Regions from separate parts of the Variovorax multivorans genome, predicted to be linked through region 2. Evidence: predicted binding sites of a transcription regulator. Region 2 holds the regulator's gene; the other holds the start of a gene.
What was found. Region 2 encodes FliA, which starts transcription of late flagellar genes. Its sites were predicted from a motif close to CTAAAGTTTNNNNNNNNNNNGCCGNTA; they were not measured.
Positions count from the first base shown of each region.

Region 1 (6,168 bases), on a different contig from region 2:
GCCGGTGGGCGAAGGCTTCATCAGCCCTTTTCCATCAGCTCCTTGAGGTTGAGCTTGCGGATCAGGTCGGTCTCTTGCCGGTACACGGTCTGCACGTACTTCTGGTAGTCGGGGCCGTCCTGGTACATGACCGGCGCATCGATGCTTTCCGCCACCTTGCGGAATTCTTCGCTGTTGACGGCTGTGCGGAACGCATCGCGCAGCCGCTTCTCGACTGCGGGCGGCAGGCCTTTGGGCGCACCGATACCGTTGGGCGCTTCCACCACCACGTCGAAGCCGAGTTCCTTGAGCGTGGGCGTGTCCTTGAAGCGCGGCGTGCGCGCCTCGCCCCAGGTGGCGAGCAGGCGCAGCTTGCCGCTTTCCACATGCGGCGCCCACGAGCTGCTGTCGGCCAGCATGTCGACCTGTTCGCCCAGCACGTCCTGCAGCGCGGCCGAGCCGCCCTTGTAGGCGATGGCGTTGAACTTCACGCCGGCGGCCTGCGCGAACTGTTCCATGCCCACGTGCGTGGCGCCGCCGATGCCGGCATGCGCATAGGTGATGGTGCCGGGATGGGCCTTGGCCTGCGCCACCGCGTCGCGCAGCGACTTGAATGGTGAGCGCGCCGGCACGGCAATGCCGAAGGTCTGGCCTGAAGTGCGCGCGAGGTAGGTGAGGTCTTTCAGCGGATCGAGCTGCACGGTGCCGATCTGGGAGAAGCGCGTGACCGAAATCGGTATCTGGCCGATGGTGTAGCCGTCGGGCCGCGCCGAGGCCAGGGCCTTGGTGCCGATCATTCCCGAGGCGCCTGCGCGGTTTTCCAGCGCAATGGGCTGCCCGAGTTCGCGTGCGGCGATCTGGCAGATGATGCGCATCGACCGGTCGGCCGTGCCGCCCGCGGGCCACGGGCAGATGAATGTGAGAGGGCGTTCGGGGTAGTCGGCGGCCAGTGCGCGAGCGGGGGCGGTGGCGAGCGCGGCGGCGCCAAGGCCGCCCAGCACGAGCTGACGCCGCGCCATGTTGCGAGGGGTTTTCATCGTTGTCTCCAGAAATCGTTGTTCGGCAAGCAAGGCGGATTCTTCCGGAGACAATCATTGCCATCCAATGAAATAGCGGACTCTCTTCATGAGCTCCAGGTTATGAAGAAGAAAGCCCGCTCAAAACCCCTGCGACCCCATGAGCCAGATCGACCGCGTTCTTCGTTCCAACCTCAAGCTGCGTCATCTGCAACTGCTGGTGGCGTTGGATGAGTTCCGCCACCTCGGGCGGGTTTCGGAGTTTCTTTCGATCACGCAGCCGGCCGTTTCGAAGATGCTGGCAGAGATCGAGCGCATGTTCGATCTGAAACTGTTCACGCGCTCCACGCGCGGCACCGAGCCCACGCCCTTCGGCGTGACGGTGGTGCGCTTTGCCCGCTCGGTGCTGGCCGACTACCAGCGCACGCGCGACGAGATCGATGCCGTGGCCAGCGGCGGTGCCGGCCGCACCAGCGTGGGCGCGATGGTGGTGGCTACGCCGAGCCTTCTCGTCAAGGCCATCCAGCAGCTCAAGAAGCAGTCGGCGCTGACCACCGTGATGGTGGAAGAGGGCGACCTCACACGGCTGCTCCCCCGCCTGCGCGTGGGCGAACTCGACCTGATCGTCGGCCGGCTGGAGCCCGGCTATGCCTCGCCGGACCTGGAGACCGAGGCCCTCTACACAGAGCCGATGTGCATCGTGGTGAGCCCCGAGCATCCGTTGGCGCAGGCTGCCAGGCCGAGCTGGAAGATGCTCGCCGAACTGCCCTGGGTGGTGCCCCCGCCGTGGGCTTCGTCACGCTCGAAGCTGGCCCAGATGTTCTACAAGCACCGCCTCGTGCCGCCGGCGGACATCGTCGAGACAGCGTCGTTTCTTGTCACGCTGTCCGTCATGCATGAGCGGCCGGCCGTGGGGTTCCTGGCGCGAAGTGTCGCCCGGCACTTTGCGAAGCATGAGCAGCTGTGCATCCTGAAGATCAACGTGCCGATCGAACTACCGCCGGTCGGCATCATCACGCTGCGGGGGCGCTCGCAGACGCCCGCCAGTCAGCTCCTGATGGAGTGCCTGCGAAAGGTTGCGCCGTCGCGCTAGCGCAGCACCAGCACCGGAATGTGCGAGTGCGTCAGCACATGCAGCGTCTCGCTGCCCATCAGCAGGCGCGCCAGGCTGCGCCGTCCGTGCGAGGCCATCACGATCAGGTCGCACTGCTGGTTCTTTGCGGTCGTGATGATGGCCTCGGCCACCTGGTTCGACTTCATGACGATGGCCTGCGGGTTGCGAACGCCCTTGGCGCCCGCAGTGGCCACGACCTTGTCGACCAGTTGCTGGGCGGCGCGGTCCGTATGCTCCTGAGTGGCCTGGATGTCTCGCTGGCTCAGCATCATCGAGCCTTCGAAGTAGCCGACCGGCTCGATGTGCGCGACGGTGACGCTCACCAGTTCCGCGTTGGTCAGCAGGGCCAGGTCGACGGCGGCGTTGACTGCTTGCTCCGACAGCGCGGAGCCGTCGGTTGCGACAAGAACACGCTTGTACATGGCAGGCTCCTTGGCCCCCGGCACCGCGGGTGCCCTCATGTTCAGTCTAGTTCGCGATCGCGGTCATGCAAGGCCCTTCAGTTTTCGCCTCGGTTGCCGATAACCCTCTTGAGGACACAACAGAGGACCCAGATGCTGAATGCCATCAGTGCGACCGGCAGCGCCAGAAGCGGAGGCGACGTCAACGCCGAAATCGCGAAGATCCAGCGCCAGATCACGACGACTCAGAAGCAGATCGCGGAAACGCAGGGTCAGCTGCTCGGCACACCCGAGGGCGATGCACGCGATGCGATCCGGCTGCAGCTCGACGCGCTGGCGGCCCGGCTTGCCATGCTGCAGCAGCAGATGAATGCGCTGCGCACGGCCAGCGTTCAAAAGAGCGCGATGGCTTCGATGGACGAGAGCGACAGCAGCAGTGGCAGCACATCGCAGCGTGTCAGTGCCGGTGGCGCTGGCGGCACTTCGATCGGCAGCATGCTGGACGTGAAGGCCTGACTCAGCCTCCGCGCTCCGGCCACCGGTGCCGCGTGCCCCCCGAGCGCCGGTCCGCCTTCTCCATGACAACGCCCTGCACGAGCAACTGCTCTCCGCGTTGTTCCAGGTGCTGCAGGCAGCGAAGAAAGACATCGAGATCCGCAGGCTCGATGCCTTCGAGCAATTCGGTGTTCAGCCCCGCGATCCGGGGGAACAGCCTGCCGAACAACTGCTGGCCCGAAGCGCTCAGCCGCACATGCACTTCGCGGCGGTCCTGAGCGTCCTGTCGCCGCACCACCAGCTTCTTGTCGACCAGGCTGCGCAGTCCGCGCGAAGTGCGCACGCGGTCCAGGTGCAGGTGCGTGGCCAGCGTCGACGCAGTCATCTCGCCCTCCTGCGCCAGCGTGGCAATCATTCCCCACTCGCGGCGCGTGATGCCGAAGCCTCCTTCGACCAGGCGGGTTGCCATGCCGTTGCCCGAGCGCATGGCTCGTGCCAGGCGGTACAGCAGCAGGTCGTTCAGGGAACGGGGCGCGCGCAACGCTGCCGCATCGGGAAAAGCTTGTTGCATACGGATGAAAAGTGGGATGGGGAGTGTGGTTCGCCCGCCTCGGAGCACCGGTAGTTGATTAGATCAACTGTTTGCCCATACGTATAAACCGGTAACAAATTTGAACGAACAGAAACATTCTTGGCGCGCGATTTTCGCCGTGAAAACTCGCGCGGGCCCGTTCACGACAACCGCTCGCAGGAGATCCGATGCCCGCATTTCTTTCCAGGCGCAAGCTCATCATGGCGTGGGGCATTGCCCTGGCCGCTTGCGCTCCCATGGTCCACGCCCAGGCGCCCGCCGCGCTGGACGGCGGGCCGATCACCCTCGTGGTCGGCTATGCGCCGGGCGGCAGCACCGACCGCATCGCGCGCCTGATCGCCGAGCGGCTGACGCCCAAGCTCGGCGTTCAGGTGACCGTGGAAAACCGCCCGGGCGAGGGCGGCCGGCTTGCGGCCAAGGAAGTGAAGCGCACCCCCGCTGGGCAGAACGTGCTGATGCTCGGCAACCCCGCCGTGATGGTGGTCGCACCGCTGGTCTTCAAGGACGCGGGCTACGACCCCGACAAGGACTTCGTGCCCGTGTCGCAGGTCAGCAGCTACGACTTCGCACTCGCGGTCGGCAACAAGCTCCAGCTCGACCGCGCGATGTTTCTCGTCAGCCGGCTATGGGCGCATCCGGAAGAGGCGATTTTCGGCGTGCCCGCCACCGGCAGCCTGCCCCACTTCTTCGGCCTGATGGTGGGCGATGCGCTGAGCGTGCAGCCGCAGATCAAGGGCTACGGCGGCTCGGCGCCGCTGGCGGCCGACCTGAGCGGCGGCAGCCTGCCCATTGCCATCGACACGCTCGATTCGCTCTATCCCCAGCACGTGGCCGGCAAGATCCGCATCCTGGCCACCTCGGGCAAGAAGCGCGCGAGCTTCGCGCCCAACATTCCCATCTTCCGCGAAGCCGGCATGAAGATCGATGCCGACGGCTGGAACACCTTCTTCGCGCCCAGCACCATGCCGCCCGCCAAGGTGCAACTGCTGGCCAACGCGATCCGCGACGTCATGAAAGACCCGGGCCTGCAGAAGGCGGCCGACGCGCTCTACATCACGCCCGTGGTCAGCAATGCGGCCGAGACTGCGCAGATGCTGAAGGCCTTTCGCGCGCAATGGGAGCCCGTTGTACGGCGCTCCGGCTTCCAGCCCTGAGACTTCCAGCCCTGAGACTTTCTTTCGTCAGGCAGCAAGCGCCCGCATCTCCGCAATGAGATCGGCCTTGCCCTCGAAGCCGATGCCCGGCAGCGGCGGCAGCGTGACGTAGCCGTTGTCCACCTTCACGCCATCGGGGAAGCCGCCGTAGGGCTGGAACAGGTCGGGGTAGCTCTCGTTGCCGCCGAGCCCGAGGCCGGCCGCGATGGCCAGCGACATCTGGTGGCCGCCGTGCGGAATGCAGCGCGAGGGTGACCAGCCGTGCGCCTTCAGCATGTCGAGCGTGCGCAGGTACTCCACCAGCCCGTAGCTCAGCGCGCAGTCGAACTGCAGCCAGTCGCGGTCGGGGCGCATGCCGCCGTGGCGGATGAGGTTGCGCGCGTCCTGCATCGAGAACAGGTTCTCGCCCGTGGCCATGGGGCCGGCGTACACCTCGCCGAGTTTGGCCTGCAGTTCGTAGTCGAGCGGATCGCCGGCTTCCTCGTACCAGAACAGCGGGTACTGCGAGAGCGCGCGGCCGTAGTCGACGGCGGTCTTCAGGTCGAAGCGGCCGTTGGCGTCCACCGCCAGCTGCTGGCCGGGGCGGAGGATCTTCAGCACCGACTCGATGCGCTCGCAGTCTTCAGCGAGCGTGGCGCCGCCGATCTTCATCTTCACCACCGAGTAGCCGCGTTCCAGGTAGCTGGTCATCTCGTGCTGCAGCCCATCCACGCCTTTGCCGGGGTAGTAGTAGCCGCCCGCTGCATAGACGAACACGCGCGGGTTCGGCGTGCCGTTGCCGTAGCGCTCGGCCAGCAGCTGGTACAGCGGCTTGCCCGCGATCTTGGCGGTGGCGTCCCACACCGCCATGTCGATGGTGCCCACGGCCACCGAGCGCTCGCCGTGGCCGCCGGGCTTCTCGTTGATCATCATGCGGGCCCAGATCTTGTGCGGATCGAGGTTGTCGCCGGCTTCGTCGAGCAGCGACGCGGGCTCGGCTTCGAGCAGGCGCGGCAGGAAGCGCTCGCGGATCAGCCCGCCCTGGCCGTAGCGGCCGTTGGAGTTGAAGCCATAGCCGATGACGGGCTTGCCGTCGCGGATCACGTCGGTGACAACGGCCACGAGGCTCAGGGTCATCTTCGAGAAGTCGATGTAGGCGTTGCGGATGTCCGACTTGATGGGGCGGGTGGATTCGAGGATGTTGACGATTTTCATGGTCGGGTTCGGGGGATGGAGAAAGCAAAAGACGTTCAGCGGTGCAGCGACGAGCCGCCGCAGATGGCGACGTCCTGCCCCGTGATGGCCGCCGCCGGTGGCGACAGAAGAAAGCCCACCAGCGCGGCGATTTCCTCGGGCTGTATCAGCCGGCCGATGGGTGGCATGCGCGGTGCGCTGCCCGCGCGGGCCGGGTCCTGCAGCATCGAGGTCTGCGTTGCGC
Region 1 is NZ_JBPJZL010000003.1:256,463-262,630, reverse strand. It holds gene ACSFCA_RS08270 (tripartite tricarboxylate transporter substrate binding protein) at 21-1,016, opposite strand; gene ACSFCA_RS08265 (LysR substrate-binding domain-containing protein) at 1,156-2,088, shown strand; gene ACSFCA_RS08260 (universal stress protein) at 2,085-2,531, opposite strand; gene ACSFCA_RS08255 (FlxA-like family protein) at 2,664-3,026, shown strand; gene ACSFCA_RS08250 (MarR family winged helix-turn-helix transcriptional regulator) at 3,028-3,576, opposite strand; gene ACSFCA_RS08245 (tripartite tricarboxylate transporter substrate-binding protein) at 3,765-4,751, shown strand; gene ACSFCA_RS08240 (mandelate racemase/muconate lactonizing enzyme family protein) at 4,779-5,945, opposite strand; gene ACSFCA_RS08235 (SDR family NAD(P)-dependent oxidoreductase) at 5,981-6,168, opposite strand, start outside.
Region 1: ACSFCA_RS08255 (FlxA-like family protein) is a predicted target of FliA. The motif match lies at 2,607-2,633, and genes of this name have one in related genera.

Region 2 (6,168 bases):
ACACCGTGATCCGTCATCGCCTGCCGGTGCACTACATCTCCAGCGGTCAGAAGGTGCCTGAGAACCTGATGCAGGCCGACCGCGCGCAGCTGGTGGACAGCGTCTTCCAGCCGCGCCAGCACAGCCCGCTGTTTGTGCCCGCGGAAAGCGATCTGCACGAAGAGCCGGCAGGCGCAGGCCCCTCGGTGCAGGTGGTGCAGGCGCAGGGCGAGACCGACCGCCTGCGGCTGAAGTACCAGAACCTGATTCGCGCCATGGCGCACGACGCGCAAGAACTCGCCACCACCGCGAGCGCGCTGGCCGGCGCGCAGATCGGCTTCGAGCGTTCGCGCGCACTGTGGCGCCAGGCCGGCGACGAAGGCTCCGGCCAGAAGGCCGTGCTGCACGACCTGATGGTGCATGCGCGCAGCGAAGTGGCGGCTGGCTGCGAGACCCATGTGCTCGCGCTGTGCGGGCAGGTCGGGCTGCGCTCGAACGAAGGCGGCGATGCTTATGAATGCCATGGCAGCCTGCTGCTGTCGGACCGCACGGGCCTGCCGCTGGCCGCGCCGAACCAGTGGCTGTCGACCGCCGCCACCCGCGGCATGAAAGACGCCGCGCGCAAGCCCGGTGCACGCCAGGTGCCGTGGCTGCGCCTGCAAGACTTAGGTCACAAGCCGCTGGTGCATCTGTTGACGAGATTGCCCGGCATCGAGGCCATGGTGCAGTGGCAGGCCGCGGGCCAGCGCTGGCTGGCGCGCGCGCCGGGCTCCACCGCGGTGATCGACGTGCGCACCGGCGCACCCGACACGCTCGCGCGCATGGACTTCGAATTCGGCGGGGGGCGGCCCGTGCGCTTTCGCGGCAAGGCCGCGCTGCGCAGCGAGGCGCATGCCGATGTGGTGCTGCGCTTCAACGCGGCCGCCATGGCGGCGGGCATCGGGCGCGATGCGATGCCCGCGCTGCGCTGCGTCGCCACGCGGGTGGTCGATGCGCGCACCGGCAACGTGCTGGCGCAGGGCCATGCATTGACCAACATCGGCGCGGACGTTTCCACGCAGCAGCTCGCGCAATGGCTGGGCTGGGCCAGCGACGCCGAGCCCTGCTTCCGACTGCTGCGCGACGGTGTGCAGATGGTCGGCGGCATCGGCGAGCTGGGCGATCCGGACATCATGAAGCGGCTGCTGATCGCCGGCCAGATGACCACCACCGTTTGGCGCCTGCTGCAGGCCGAGGGCGAGTGGGCCGACCGCGCGCGCGCGCTGCTGGGCCAGCTCACGGGGCGCCCGGCGCGCAACGGACGGGCCATGAGCGGCAGTGCGCTGTATGCGGGCGTGGGCAAGCTCTTTCTGCTGCTGGAGGCGCTGGGCACCGAGTCGACCGCTCCCACGCAGGCGCCGCGTGCGCTGGAGAAGCTGGGTTGAGGGAGCAGGAATGAACAAGCTGGTTGCCGATCAGGCCGACGGACTGCGGCGCATGCTCGCACCGACGCATGCGCGCGTGGTGGCCGTCGCCGGCCTGGGGCAGGGCGCGGGGAGTACCACGGCCGCGATGAATCTCGGTGTGGCACTGACCCTGCAGGGGCGCAACGTGCTGCTGCTGGACGAGCACTGCCCGACTGTGGGTTCGGCCTGCGAGGTGTGGGACATCGATCCGCTGGGGAACCTGGCCGATGTAGCAAGCCAGCGCCTGACGCTGGATGGTGCAGAGGTCAGGGCAGCCTGCGGCGTGCACGTGCTACCCGCGCCGCACGGCGCGGTGAATGGTGCGGATGGCGAAATCGACCCGCGCAAGTTCTGGCACGACGGCGTCGTCATCGTCGATGCGGCTTTCGACGCCGAAGGCCGGCTGTCGGCGCTCGCGCAGGGCGCGGACGACCTGCTGCTGGTGCTGCAGCCGCACCCCGCGTCGATCACCGCGGCCTATGCGGGCATCAAGCGGCTGCACCATGCGCACGGCCTCAAGCAGATGCGCTTCCTGGTCAACGGCGCGGCCGACGCGGTGGCTGCGCGCCAGATCATGAGCAACCTCGCGCATGCCGCCAGCCGCTATCTCGCGCTGTTGCTGCAGCCCGCGGGCTGGGTGCGCTTCGACCCGCTCGTTGCCGATGCGTGGCGCCTGAAGAAGACCATCGTCGAGGCCTTTCCCGCGAGCCATGCCGCTGTCGACTTCCGGCGCATTGCCGGCGAGATGGACCGCTGGCCGTGGCGCACGGCCGAGCCGCTGCAGGCCGTGGCCTGAGCCCGCCGACCCGGACAACCCAAGAAGGACGGCCGTGTACACCGCACAGGGAACCATCGAAAAATCACATCTGCTGGCACAGCACCAGCCGCTGGTGCGCCGCATCGCGCTGCAGATGATGGCCAAGCTGCCGGCCAGCGTGGAGCTGGACGACCTGATCCAGGCCGGCATGCTGGGCCTGCTGGACGCCTCCAGCCGCTACCAGGACAACCGCGGCGCGCAGTTCGAGACCTTCGTCAGCCAGCGCATCCGCGGCGCCATGCTCGACGAGCTGCGCGCCAGCGACTGGGGCTCGCGCGGCCTGCGCCAGTCGGCGCGCGGCGTCGAGAAGGCGATCCAGGCGCTGGGCCACAAGCTCGGGCGCTCTCCCTCCGAAGGGGAGATCGCCAAGGAGCTGAAGATGGACCTGGAGGCGTATCAGTCGTTGCTGCAGGAGATCCAGGGCTGCCAGCTGGTGTATGTCGAAGACTTCTCCAAGGACGACCCGGACAGCCCGTTTCTCGACAGCCATTCGCAGGACGCGCGCAAGGACCGGCGCGGCAGCGACGATCCGCTGGAGCAGCTGCTGGAAAGCGGCTTCCGGCATCAGCTGGTGGACGCCATCGGTGCGCTGCCGGAGCGCGACCAGCTGCTGCTGAACCTCTACTACGAGGAAGAGCTGAACCTGCGCGAGATCGGCGCGATCCTGGAGGTGAGCCAGTCGCGGGTGTGCCAGCTGCACAGCCAGGCGATCAGCAGGCTGCGGGCGAAGCTGAAGGACGTGCTCTAGCGGGCTCCGGGGCCGGGGCCGCCGCCTGAATCAGAAAGTCGCATCGAGCACCTGCGAGGGGATGAGGCCGTTGAGCGTCACATTGTTCGTGAGTGGATCGAACAGTTGCGGTTGCAGAACGTACTTCCAGGCGCCGTTCCTGTAGTACAGGAAGTTGAAGGCGTTCGGCAGCGGAATATGCTGGTTGGCGTGGCCGTAGTCGTCGAAGCCGATGTACGAGATCACTTCCTGCCCTTGCGCCTGGATCATCTGATTGATGTTGGCTTGCCCGGGGTGCTGGTGGTGATACACCCTGATCAGATGCGCACCGAGCGGCGAGTTCGTCACCATCAGGGCGCAGCCATTCATGGCGGCGGTGAAGACGAACCTGTGCTGCGGGTTGTGTCGAGGTACGTCGACGAATCCGGGCATCACGTTGCCCTGGATGAAAGGACACCAATACGCCGAGATCGGCTGATCCTGATGGAGGACATTTCCCACCGGCCTCAAGGTGACCTGGAGGGCTTGCGCGGTGCCCTGCAGATCGAACGAGCCCATCTTGGCCGTGTTGAGTACCAGGACCTGCATGGCGAAAGCGGGATTCTGCTGCGCCTGCGCGTTCTGCATGAACCACGAAACGCCGTTGATCGCGCGAAGCTGCGCGTACGCAACGGGATCGGCTCGGAAGAGTTGGTTGTGTCCGTTCACGTGTGATGTCTATTTGCGTTGGAATGGGAGGGGCAAAGTAGAGCGCTGCACCATGGGGCCCAAGCGGCGACCTGTGCCGTTTCATCTTCACGAGCCTCTTGTCATTTCGTGCGCGGCTGATGGTAGGAGCGCGACGGTGCGAAGGCCATCCCCAGGAACAAGTAGATGGGTGCCTCATTTGTCATGCGCCATTAGGCGTTGTCCGTCAGCAATCCGCGCCCGCCGCTGGCGTGCCACGCCCGCGCGCACGGCAAAGCTCGGCCTCTTGCCAAAGACTCCCAAGCAACCCTCCTCACGGCTCCACGCCGACCGCCCGAACCGCCCCATTGGCGACTACGCGCTCATCGGCTCGACCCACAGCGCGGCCCTGGTGCATTGCGGTGGTGATATCGAGTGGCTGTGCCTGCCGCGCTTCGATTCAGCCGCGATGTTCGCCAGCCTGCTCGGCGACGAGCGCAACGGGCATTGGACGATGCGTGCCAAAGACCGCAAGGCGCGCGTCACGCGTCGCTACCTGCCCGGCACCGTGGTGCTCGAGACCACGATTCGCACGGCCAAGGGGACGGCCATCGTCACCGACTTCATGCCCCGACCCGCGCTCGACGGCACGCACGAGGTCGTGCGCATCGTGCAGGGCGTGCGCGGCACGGTCGCCATGCACACCGAGTTCCGTATCCGCTTCAATTACGGCGAGTGGTGCCCCTGGATGGAGCGGCGCGACGGCGCGGTGTTTGCCACGGCCGGGCCGGACTCGGTGCGCATCAGTTCTGGCGTGCCGCTGACCAACGAGAACTTCGCGAGCTTTGCCGACTTCACCGTGTCCGCGGGGCAGGCCATCGCGTTCAGCCTCGACTGGTTTCCCTCGCACCTGAAGCCGCCGGTGACGCGCGACGCCAGTGCGCTGCTGGCGCGCACCGTCGCCGAATGGAGCGCGTGGACCGGCCGTTGCGGCTACGACGGCGAGTTTCGCGAGCCGGTGATGCGCTCGCTGCTCACGCTCAAGGCGCTCACCTACGAGCCCACCGGCGGCATCGTCGCCGCGCCGAGCACCTCGCTGCCCGAACTGCCGGGCGGCGAGCGCAACTGGGACTACCGCTTCTGCTGGCTGCGCGATGCGGCGCTCACGCTCTACGCGCTGATCGGTTCGGGCTATGTAGAAGAAGCCAGCGCCTGGCGCTGGTGGCTGATGCGCGCGGTGGGGGGCTCGCCCGAAGAGCTGCAGGTGATGTACGGCCTGCACGGCGAACGCTCGCTCACTGAACTCGAACTCGGCTGGCTGCCGGGCTACGAAGACAGCCGCCCGGTGCGCATCGGCAACGGTGCGCACGGGCAGCGGCAGCTCGATGTGTACGGCTCGGTCATCGCGGCCTTTCATGCGGCGCGCAAGGCGGGGCTCGCGGACATGGAAAAGGTGTGGCCGCTGGAGCGCGCCATCGCGAAGCACCTGATGGTGCTGTGGAAGGAGCCCGACTGCAGCCTGTGGGAAGTGCGCGGCGAGCCGCGCCACTTCGTGCATTCCAAGATCATGTGCTGGCTGGCCTTCGACCGGATGATCGCGAGCGCCACGGAGTACGGGCTCGAAGGCCCCGTCGAGCGCTGGCGCGAGGTGCGCGACGAGATCCACGCCGAGGTCTGCGCCTGCGGCTACGACGCCGCGAGCAATTCATTCGTGCAGTACTACGGCGCCGACACGGTGGATGCGGCGCTGCTGTGGATGCCGCTGATCGGCTTTCTGCCGATCCATGACGCGCGGGTGCAGGGCACCATCGCGCGCATCGAGAAGGAGCTGATCTTCAACGGGCTGGTGTACCGCTATCGCACAGAGAAAGGCGTGGACGGCCTCGAAGGCGGGGAGGGCGCGTTTCTCGCGTGCAGCTTCTGGCTGTCGAACGTGTACGTGGCCATGGGCAAGCTGCGCAAGGCGCGAGCCCTGTTCAAGCGCCTGCTGGCACTGGGCAACGACCTGGGCCTGTTCGCGGAGGAATACGACCCGGTGGCGCAGCGGCAGCTCGGCAATTTTCCGCAGGCGTTTTCGCACATCGGGCTGATCAACAGCGCGCATGCGCTGGTGTCGGCGGCCGGTGGGAGCTGGCGGACCTCGATGGCAAGGCGCTGTCGAAGAAGACGGCGCCGAAGAGAGCGGCGCCGAAGAGGACGGCAAGAAAGACGCCGCTCAGGCGGTCGGCAGCGCGAACTCCTCGGCGCTGAACACCGTGTGGAAGACCGTGCCGTCGAACATCTCGAACAGCTTCTTCGAGACCTCGCGGCTTTCATGGCGAACGGGTGAGTCGAGTGCGCGGGCGATGTCCTCGCGACTCGCATAGCGGATCGACAGCACCATCGCCAGTTCGGGGTCGCTCACATCGCTTTCGAGCTGGCGCAGCACGCGCACTTCGAGCGCACCGGGGAAGCGGGTCCACAGCGGCACGAGTTTTTCGTGCATGTGGCGGTCGAAGGCTTCTTCCATGCCGGCCTTGACCCGGCCCCTGAAA
Region 2 is NZ_JBPJZL010000008.1:79,097-85,264, forward strand. It holds gene flhF (flagellar biosynthesis GTPase FlhF) at 1-1,403, shown strand, start outside; gene ACSFCA_RS22010 (MinD/ParA family ATP-binding protein) at 1,414-2,220, shown strand; gene ACSFCA_RS22015 (RNA polymerase sigma factor FliA) at 2,255-2,989, shown strand; gene ACSFCA_RS22020 (hypothetical protein) at 3,020-3,676, opposite strand; gene ACSFCA_RS22025 (glycoside hydrolase family 15 protein) at 3,942-5,963, shown strand; gene ACSFCA_RS22030 (putative antibiotic biosynthesis monooxygenase) at 5,850-6,168, opposite strand, start outside.